Regions from separate parts of the Bradyrhizobium brasilense genome, predicted to be linked through region 2. Evidence: predicted binding sites of a transcription regulator. Region 2 holds the regulator's gene; each other region holds the start of a gene.
The links. The regulator PhoB, encoded in region 2, activates phosphate uptake and scavenging genes when phosphate is short. The targets are predictions, from matches to a motif close to TGTCATNNANCTGTCAT.
Positions count from the first base shown of each region.

Region 1 (3,277 bases), 4.1 Mb from region 2:
CAGCGGACGAGATATACACAGCAGCTTTTGTGCTCGGCAGGCCCTGACCCATGCCGAAGCAATAGATTCGGCCGTGTTCCAGGAACCGGCCGATCACTGATTTGACGCGGATGTTCTCCGACAGTCCCGGCAGCCCCGGCCGCAGGCAGCAGATGCCGCGCACCACGAGCTCGACCGAGACGCCAGCCTGCGAGGCCTCGTACAGCGCGTCGATGATATCAGGGTCGACCAGCGCATTCATCTTCATCCAGACCGCGCCGGGCCGGCCGTGCTTGACGTGGGCGATCTCGCCGTGGATGTGCTCGATGATCCGCTTGCGCAGCGTCAGCGGCGACACCGCCATCTTCTCGATGTCGCTCGGCTCGGCATAGCCGGTGATGTAGTTGAAGACCCGCGCGACGTCGCGGCCGATGATCGGATCCGAGGTGAAGTAGGAGAGGTCGGTGTAGATGCGCGCGGTGACCGGGTGATAGTTGCCGGTGCCGGTGTGCACATAGGTGGTGAGATTGCCGCCCTCGCGGCGCACCACCATCGACAGCTTGGCATGCGTCTTCAATTCGATGAAGCCGTAGACCACCTGCACGCCGGCGCGTTCGAGGTCGCGGGCCCAGCGGATATTGGCTTCCTCGTCGAAGCGCGCCTTCAACTCGATCAGCGCGGTCACCGACTTGCCGGCCTCGGCGGCTTCCGCCAGCGCCCGCACGATCGGCGAGTTGTTCGAGGTGCGATAGAGCGTCTGCTTGATCGCGACGACGTCGGGATCGCGTGCCGCCTGCTGCAGGAACTGCACCACGACGTCGAAGGATTCGTAGGGGTGATGGACCACGAGGTCCTTCTGGCGGATGGCGGCGAAGATATCGCCGCCATGATCGCGCACCCGCTCGGGGTGGCGCGGCACATAGGGCGGGAATTCGAGGTCGGGGCGATTGAGGCGGGTGAGCTGCGACAGCTCGTTCATCGCCAGCACGCCGTCGACCAGGATCACTTCGTCGTCTGCGGCCGACAAGGCGTGCTGCACGAAGATGCGCAGCTCCTCTGGCATCGTGGCCTCGATCTCGAGCCGGATCACCGACCCGCGGCGTCGCCGCTTGAGCGCGGTCTCGAACAGGCGAACGAGGTCTTCGGCCTCTTCCTCGATTTCGAGTTCGGAGTCTCTGATGATGCGGAATGCGCCTTGGCCCTTGACGGTGTAGCCGGGGAACAGGCGGCCGATGAACAGACCGGTGGCCTGCTCCAGCGTGATCAGCCGCGCCGGCGCGCCTTCCTTGGTGGAGGGGATGCGGATGAAGCGGTCGATCTTGCCGGGCATGCGGATCAGCGCGTTCATCGCCTTGCCGTCGGAGATCCGCGACAATTGCAGCGCCACCGTGAAGCCGAGATTCGGGATGAACGGGAAGGGATGCGCCGGGTCGATCGCCAGCGGCGTCAGCAACGGGAAGATGCTGTGGAGGAAGTGATCCTCGATCCAGCTGCGCTCGGACTTGGTGACGTCGCGGCCGTCGACCAGCTGGATGCCGACCTTGGCCAGGATATCCCGCAGGTCGCTCCAGATCGCCTGCTGGTCGGAGGCGAGCTGCGAGACGGTCTTGTTGATCATCACGAGCTGATCGGCCGGCAGCAGGCCGTCCGGGCTGCGCTCGGTAATGCCCTCGCGGACCTGCGCCTTGATGCCGGCGACACGGACCATGAAGAACTCGTCGAGGTTATTCGCCGAAATCGACAGGAAGCGGACCCGCTCCAGCACGGGATGGCCGAGATTGACCGATTCCTCGAGCACCCGCCGGTTGAAGTGCAGCCAGGAGAGCTCCCGGTTAATGAAGCGCTCGGGGCTGGTCGCGATTGCGGGAATGGCGGGAAATTCCGCCTCTTTTTCTTTGATTTCAGTAGCTTGTACCGAGTCCATCAAGTGCTGGTCCAATTTAGGGCAGGGGCCAGGGCGGTCTAGCCGAGAGCCGCAGAGACCATGTGATATTGCGATGACGTTTCGATGACATTGATGTTCCGCTCACCTGCGCCGTCAAGCCGCGGGGATGGATCAGGCATCGCGCAACAGCTCCGCCGCCAGCGCCCGAGTGACCGGACGGCCGAGCCGGAGTGCCTCGGTATCCAGGAGCTCGACCGCTTGCCGGACGGCAACGTAGGAACGCTCGATCCGGTTGCTCAGATAGCTGACGAGCGGTTCGTCCACGCTCATCTGGCGGTCGGCGCAGAACTTGACGATCAGGCCGCGGAACAGCTGGTCGTCCGGCGGCAGCAGCGTCACGGTCGGCACCGCGCGGAGCCGCGACCGGAGGTCGCGCAATTCGATCTCGAACGCCGACGGCGGAACGCGCGCCGTGATCAGCACGTAGGCATCGTCCTGGCGCGCCAGATTCATCAGATGAAACATCGCGCGCTCGTCGAAATCCGACGGCCTCAGATCCTCGACCACCAGCGCACCGGTCGCAAGCGCGGTCGGCACCGTGTCGGCGGTCAGCGCATGCGCCGCGGTCGAGCGCGCACCGGCGCTCTCGGCCCAGATCGCGGCGAGGTGGCTTTTGCCGGAGCCGTCAGGCCCGACCAGCAGCATGATTCGGTTCGGCCAGTCCGGCCAGCCGTCGATCAGCGCCAGCGCCGCCTCATTGGCGGGGCCCTCGAGGAAGTCGTCGCGGGTCAGCTTCTCCTCGTGCGGCAGGGCCAAGGCCAATTGACGAGGTTGAACGCTACTGGCCACGCAAGTCTCCAAACCACCTTATTTTAGCTATGCGCAAACGCATCGCGTTTATCGCGGGAAAACCGGCTTCCACTTTTCCGGATCCCGCCTACCGAGCTTCGATCGTGCTCATGTGCCGCACCCACTCCACGAGATAGAGGGACACCGAACCCAAAGTAAAGATCGTGACCAGGCCCATCAGGATCCAGTCGTAAGGGTGCGGCTCGAAGCCGAAGCCGAGCGAGGCCAGCACCAGCGCCGCGAACGCGACCTGCGCCACCGTGTTCAGCTTCGACACCATCAGCGGCTTCATCTCGACCGGCTTGTCGAACAACCATGACACAATCACGGCGGAGACGATCATGATGTCGCGTGACACCACGAGAATCACGATCCAGCGCGGCACCGCGCCCCAGATTCCGAGCGCGACATAGATCGACACCAGGAGCGCCTTGTCGGCGAGCGGATCGAGCAGGGCGCCGAGCTCGCTCGTCATGTTGAAGCGCTTGGCGAGGAAACCGTCGACCGCGTCCGAGACGCCGGCGATCACGAAGATCGCGAACGCAATCTCCATCTGGCTGGACA
Region 1 covers NZ_CP121669.1:5,150,275-5,153,551, reverse strand. Annotated here, with positions in the region: gene QA635_RS24305 (RNA degradosome polyphosphate kinase) at 1-1,903, opposite strand, end outside; gene QA635_RS24300 (P-loop NTPase family protein) at 2,036-2,713, opposite strand; gene QA635_RS24295 (CDP-alcohol phosphatidyltransferase family protein) at 2,802-3,277, opposite strand, start outside.
Region 1: a site for PhoB is predicted at 1,977-1,993, ahead of QA635_RS24305 (RNA degradosome polyphosphate kinase). Genes of this name have one in related genera too.

Region 2 (3,277 bases):
CGCCGGAATTGCAGAAGAACACGAAGTCGGCAAAGCTCTGCTCGCACAGCCGCGCGGCAAGCGCCTCGCCGTCCGGGCTCTTGAACAGGTTCGACATGTGCCAGAGCTTGGTCGCCTGTTCCTGCAGCGCCTTGACCAGATGCGGATGCGCATGCCCGAGCGCGTTGACCGCGACGCCCGAGGTGAAATCGAGATAGCGGTCGCCGTTGGTTGCGATCAGCCAGGCGCCCTCGCCGCGCTCGAAGCCGAGATCGACCCTGGCGAAGACGGGGAGCAGATGCGACGTGGCAGCGTTGGTCATGGCGTTCACTGACGGTTTTTAAGCCGACAATTGCCGCTGCGCCTTGACGCCAGCGCAGCAACGGCCAGCTTCGGAAAACAAAACGGCCGCCTTTGCGGGCGGCACGTGGCGGGCATTCTATGCTGCGGTCGGTAGGTGTCAATCGCCACGAAGTGGCCTTCCTGCAATGCGAAACGAGCGCAATCCGGAGCATTCCGGTGCGGTGGAAAAGCCTCATCGCGATGCTTAACTGTGCGGGAACATGTGGACGCACGACCGCGGACTCTTGCGCCAGAGTCACGCCATATTGTAGCGTTTGGCCTGTCGGGTACGACATCTCGTGCGGCGGTACTGGACCCTCTAAGTAGCCTTTGTGTCTCGCGTAAACGTTCGGGCGCAACACCGTGCCCGGCGAGGGCTAAGGGATTCTGGCCGCAGGGATATTTGTCCAGATTGGCTCGCAGCGCCGCTCCAATGATTGGCCGGCGCTACGCGAAGGGAAGAATGCGATGACTGTATTGACCTGGTCCGACGATCGCGTCGAGCAGCTGAAGAAGCTCTGGGAGTCCGGCCTGTCGGCCAGCCAGATCGCGGCGGAACTTGGCAATGTGACGCGAAACGCCGTGATCGGCAAAGTGCATCGGCTCGGCCTCTCCGGCCGCGCCAAGGCACCCTCCACGGCCGCGCCGCGTCAGCGCAAGGCCCGCCCGGCCCAGCACATGATGCGGGTGACGCGTCCGGTTTCGCGGGGCAACACCGCGCTGGCGCACGCCTTCGAGGTCGAGATGGAGCCCGATCCGATCTCCTACGACAATGTGGTGCCGATGAGCCAGCGGCTGTCGCTGCTCGAGCTCAACGAGGCCACCTGTCACTGGCCGGTCGGCGATCCCTCGAGCCCGGAATTCTTCTTCTGCGGCGGAAAGGCGCTCGCCGGCCTGCCCTATTGCGCGCATCACTCGCGCGTCGCCTACCAGCCCGCCGCCGATCGCCGCCGGCCGTCGGCGAAACCGCAGATCAAGTGAGCACTCGGGAAAACGACGGAAGACCTCAAAAACAAATCCCCGCGAAAGCGGGGATTTTTTTGTGTGATGCGTAGCCCATTACATCACCGGCGTCGTCCCGGCGAAAGCCGGGACCCATAACCACTAATGCGTGTTGTTAGAAAGCCGTCTGGCCGCGTGCCGATTGCGCTGGCCGCGGCGTATGGGTCCCGGCTTTCGCCGGGACGACGCCGTGTTGCGGTTTATGAATGCCGCATGGCCGTTACGGCTGCGGCTCGGCCTTGGCAAAGCGGTCGTCGAGCGCGTAGCCGGCGCCGCGCACGGTGCGGATCGGATCCTGCTCGCGGCCCGGATTGAGCAGCTTGCGCAGGCGGCCGATATGCACGTCGACGGTACGCTCATCGATGTAGATGTCGCGGCCCCAGACGCTGTCGAGCAGTTGCTCGCGGCTGAACACGCGGCCGGGATGCTCGAGGAAGAATTCGAGCAGGCGATACTCGGTCGGCCCGAGATCGATCGGACGGCCCGAGCGCGCCACGCGGCGCTTCTCGCGGTCGAGCTCGATGTCGCCGTAGGTCAGCACGGTCGCAAGCCGCTCCGGGCTGGCGCGGCGCAACAGGCCCTTCACCCGCGCCAGCAGCTCCGGCACCGAGAACGGCTTGACGATGTAATCGTCCGCGCCGGTGGCAAGCCCGCGCACGCGCTCGCTTTCCTCGCCGCGCGCGGTCAGCATGATGATCGGAAGCTGCTTGGTCTCGGGCCGCGCCCGCAGGCGGCGGCACAGTTCGATGCCGGACAGGCCCGGCAGCATCCAGTCCAGCACCACGAGGTCGGGAACGCGCTCCTTCAGCCTTGTATCCGCATCGTCGCCGCGCCCCACCGTCTCGACATCGTAGCCTTCCGCATCGAGATTGTAGCGCAACAGCGTCGTCAGCGCTTCCTCGTCTTCGACTACCAGAATGCGTGCGCTCATCGGTTTAAGTTCTTTCTCTGTGGTGATCCGTTGCCCAGACGCAAACCGAAACGCTTACTTCCTTGAGCATAGTCCCCGCGGAAACGATTTGTCGCGAGGATCATCCAGTTTCGCTCTTGCCGGTTCCGTGCTTGCCGATCATGCCTCAGTTGCCCGGCACCGTGGTGGCAAAAGTGGTCATGTCGCCCTTCGGGCGCTTGTCGGTGATCTGCTGGCCCTCGATCATGTAGAACACGGTCTCGGCGATATTGGTGGCGTGATCGCCGATCCGCTCGATGTTCTTGGCGCAGAACATCAGATGGATGCAGAACGAGATGTTGCGCGGATCTTCCATCATGTAGGTGAGCAGTTCGCGGAACAGCGAGGTGCAGATCGCATCGACCTCCTCGTCGCCCTTCCAGACGTTCATCGCCGCCGGCAGGTCGTGCGCGGCATAGGCGTCGAGCACCGACTTGACCTGCGACAGCACGAGGTCGGTCATGTGCTCGAGGCCGCGGATCAGCTTCAGCGGCTGGAAATCGCTCTCCAGCGCCGCGACGCGCTTGCCCATGTTCTTGGCGAGGTCGCCGATCCGCTCGAGATCGGTGGCGACGCGCATCGCGCTGACGATCTCACGCAGGTCGATCGCCATTGGCTGGCGGCGCGCGATCGTCAGCACCGCGCGCTCTTCGATGTTGCGCTGCAGATTGTCGATCTCGATGTCGGCGGCGACCACGCGCTTGCCGAGCGCGACGTCGCGACGGATCAGCGCGTCGACCGACTCGGTAATCATCCGTTCGACCAGGCCGCCCATCTCGGCGACCAGGCGGGTCAACTCCTGCAGGTCGCTGTCGAATGCCTTGGCGGTATGTTCAGAAGCCATCGCTTGTCTCCCTCAACCATGATCCCGGGGATCATGGTTTCGTGTCCTGAATTTTAGCATGACCTGATCGGAAACCGGTTTCCACTTTTCCGGATCATGCGCCGGTCAACCGAACCGGCCGGTGATGTAGTCCTGGGTGCGCCGATCGCTCGGTGAGGTGA
Region 2 covers NZ_CP121669.1:1,095,319-1,098,595, reverse strand. Annotated here, with positions in the region: gene QA635_RS04945 (aspartate aminotransferase family protein) at 1-301, opposite strand, end outside; gene QA635_RS04940 (GcrA family cell cycle regulator) at 790-1,302, shown strand; gene phoB (phosphate regulon transcriptional regulator PhoB) at 1,544-2,254, opposite strand; gene phoU (phosphate signaling complex protein PhoU) at 2,400-3,116, opposite strand; gene pstB (phosphate ABC transporter ATP-binding protein PstB) at 3,222-3,277, opposite strand, start outside.

Region 3 (3,277 bases), 3.1 Mb from region 2:
GCAAAGAGAGAAGGCAGGAGATCAACATGCCCTATGCTGTGACAGACGACGGAGTGCGGCTCTATTTCGAGGAGACCGGATCGGGGCATCCGGTGATTCTGGTTCACGAGTTCGCCGGCGACCTGCGCAGCTACGAGCCGCAGATGCGGCACTTCGGCAAGCGCTTCCGGACCATCGCCTACAATGCGCGCGGCTTTCCGCCGTCGGATGTGCCGGAGCAGGTCTCGTCCTATTCGCAGGCGCGCGCCGCCGACGATATCCTGGCGGTGCTCGATCACATCGGCGCGCCGAAGGCGCATATCGTTGGTCTGTCGATGGGCGGCTTTGCGACGCTGCATTTCGGATTGCGTCACCCGACCCGGGCGCTGTCGCTCTGCATCGGCGGCTGCGGCTACGGCGCCGAGCTCGACAAGCGCGAGACGTTTCGCGCCGAGGCCGACGTGATCGCGAACATGATCCGCAGGGACGGCATGCCGGCCTTCGCCGAGCGCTACGCCTACGGGCCGACGCGCGTGCAGTACGAGAACAAGGACCCGCGCGGCCACGCCGAGTTCAAGACCATGCTGGCCGAGCATTCGGCGGTGGGATCGGCCAACACCCAGCAGGGCGTGCAGAAGGAGCGTCCCTCGCTCTACACGCTGGTCGACGAGATGAAGCGCATCAATGTGCCGACGCTGATCATCACCGGCGATGAGGATTGGCCGTGCCTGCTGCCGGGCATCCTGATGAAGCAGAGCATCCCGTCGGCCGCGCTCGCGGTGATGCCGAACTGCGGCCACGCCATCAACATCGAGGAGCCCGACGAATACAACCGGATCGTCGGCGAATTCCTGGCGCAGGTCGAGAGCGGCCGCTGGCCGCAGCGCGATCCGCGCGCGGTCAGTGCTTCGATCACGGGAATGAAGGGGTAGGCTTCACGCCGAGTTGAATCGCGGCCTTCACCCGCCACCAGACCAAGCATCCGCGCTTTTCGGGACACATCCCCGGAAAGCGCGGATTTTTTTTCGGGCGTGAGCAAGCCGCGACAGCCGGCGGTGCACAACCTGTTCGCATGATTGCTGACTGCTGCAGTCATCTCCAACGCGATCCCTTCAATTCCATGTCTTCTGACCGAAGCCGCGTCCACGGATAGCCGCTCGCGTCAGGAGTGACGTCTGCCATGCGCGCAAAGATTGATCCTTCGATGCTCGCTGCAACCGATGCGAACATCGGCGCGCATCATCGTTCGTCGCATTCATTCGATCGACACAGCGCTGTCATCGGCGATGGATAACTTGTCGCAGGTCGACGTCATAAATCCTTCAAAAATAAAAGGGGCACTACGGTGAAAGCCAAATTTCTTTCGACGGTCGGAGTCTGTCTGGTTGCTGCCGCTGCGGTGATGTGCAGCGCCGCCGCTCAGGACGACAACAAGGGCAATAACGGCCACGATCATCATCCGCACGACATCCACACCCAAACGCCGATCAAGCATCTCGTCGTCATCTTCAACGAGAACCGCTCGTTCGATCACTACTTCGCAACCTACCCGGTTGCGACCAACCCGACCGGCTCGATTCCGTTTACGGCGAAGCCGCATACGCCGAAGGTCAACAACCTCGCCAATGCCAATCTGTTGACCAATAATCCGAACACCAACCCGGCCAACGGCACAGGCGCGACCAATCCGTTCCGCCTCGACCGCACCCAGGCCAACACCAAGTCGCAGAACCACGCCTATACGCCCGAGCAGCAGGCGGTCGACAACGGCAAGGAAGACCTGTTTCCGAAATTCACTGGTCGCGGCACCGCCGGCGGCGTCGGCGCGTTCGGCACCAACGGGCAGGTGATGGGCTATTTCGACGGCAACACGGTCACCGCGTTCTGGAATTATGCCCAGAACTTCGCGATGAGCGACAACAGCTGGACCGACACCTTTGGTCCGTCGACGCCCGGCGCGCTCGAGGTGATCTCCGGCCAGACCAACGGCGCGCAGAACATCGTCGGCTCGTCATCGTCGATCGCCGACGGCCAGGGCGGCCTGACGCTGATCGGTGATACCGACCCTGCCTACGATGCCTGCTCGAGCACGACCAGCCAGGTCTTGATGACCAGCAAGAACATCGGCGATCTGCTCAATGCCGAGAAGATCAGCTGGGGCAGCTTCATGGGCGGCTTCGACCTGACGCTCAAGAACAGCAACGGCACCACCAACTGCGGCCGCAGCACGTTCTCGAGCAACGTCAACGGCACCGTCGTGGACTACATCCCGCACCACGCCTGGTTCCAGTACTACAAGTCGACCGCCAACCCGACCCATGCGCGGCCGAGCTCGGTGAATGCGGTCGGACACACCTATGTGCCCGGCAGCAAGACGCTCGATCCGGCCAATCATGCCTACGATCTCGAGGACTTCTATGCTTCGGTGAAAGCCGGCAACTTCCCGGCCGTCTCCTACATCAAGATGCCGGCCTATCAGGACGGTCATCCCGGCAACTCCGATCCGCTCGACGAGCAGGCCGGCAATGTCGAGCTGATCAACTTCCTGCAGAAGCAGAAGGAGTGGGGCGAGACCGCCGTCATCATCACCTATGACGACTCCGACGGCTGGTACGACCACCAGTACCTTGCACCGATCAGCGCCTCGTATGATCCGACCGCCGACCAGGTCAACGGTCCCGGCCAGTGCGGTCGCGGTATCGGCAAGCAGACGCAGCCGAACGGCCTCAACGGCCAGCCGGTAAACGGCCGCTGCGGTCCCGGTACGCGCGTCCCGTTCCTGGTGATCTCGCCCTTCGCCAAGCGGAATTACGTCAGCCACACCCGCATCTCGCAGGCGTCCGTCGTGCGCTTCATCGAGGACAACTGGCTGCACGGCCAGCGTCTCGGCGGCGGCTCCTTCGACGACAACGTCGAATCGATCGCCGACATGTTCGACTTCGAGCGCGGCCACGGCCAGGATCACGAATACCGGCAGGACACGCTGTTCCTCGATCCGACCGCCGGCACCGTCATCGTCAGCGCGCCGGACGATCACCATCACCACTAACGCCCTTCGGTTCTGATCCAATCAGAACCGAAGCTCTGCCCTGACGCGTTCTGCTCGCGCGAACTGGTCTCCGGTTCGCGCGAAAACGCTTAACGAAACTGGATCTGACATGAACGGCCGCACCTTGTGGCTTCTCGGCGCCGGCCTGCTGTGCATGGCCGGCACTGTTGCGGCCGTCGAGACGCAGGGACTTCCGGGGACCAATCCGCACCCGGTGCAGCTCAGGCGTCCGCCGGTCGCTCCGCTGTC
Region 3 covers NZ_CP121669.1:4,206,480-4,209,756, forward strand. Annotated here, with positions in the region: gene QA635_RS19670 (alpha/beta fold hydrolase) at 27-911, shown strand; gene QA635_RS19675 (phospholipase C) at 1,382-3,028, shown strand; gene QA635_RS19680 (cytochrome-c peroxidase) at 3,138-3,277, shown strand, end outside.
Region 3: a site for PhoB is predicted at 1,289-1,305, ahead of QA635_RS19675 (phospholipase C). Genes of this name have one in related genera too.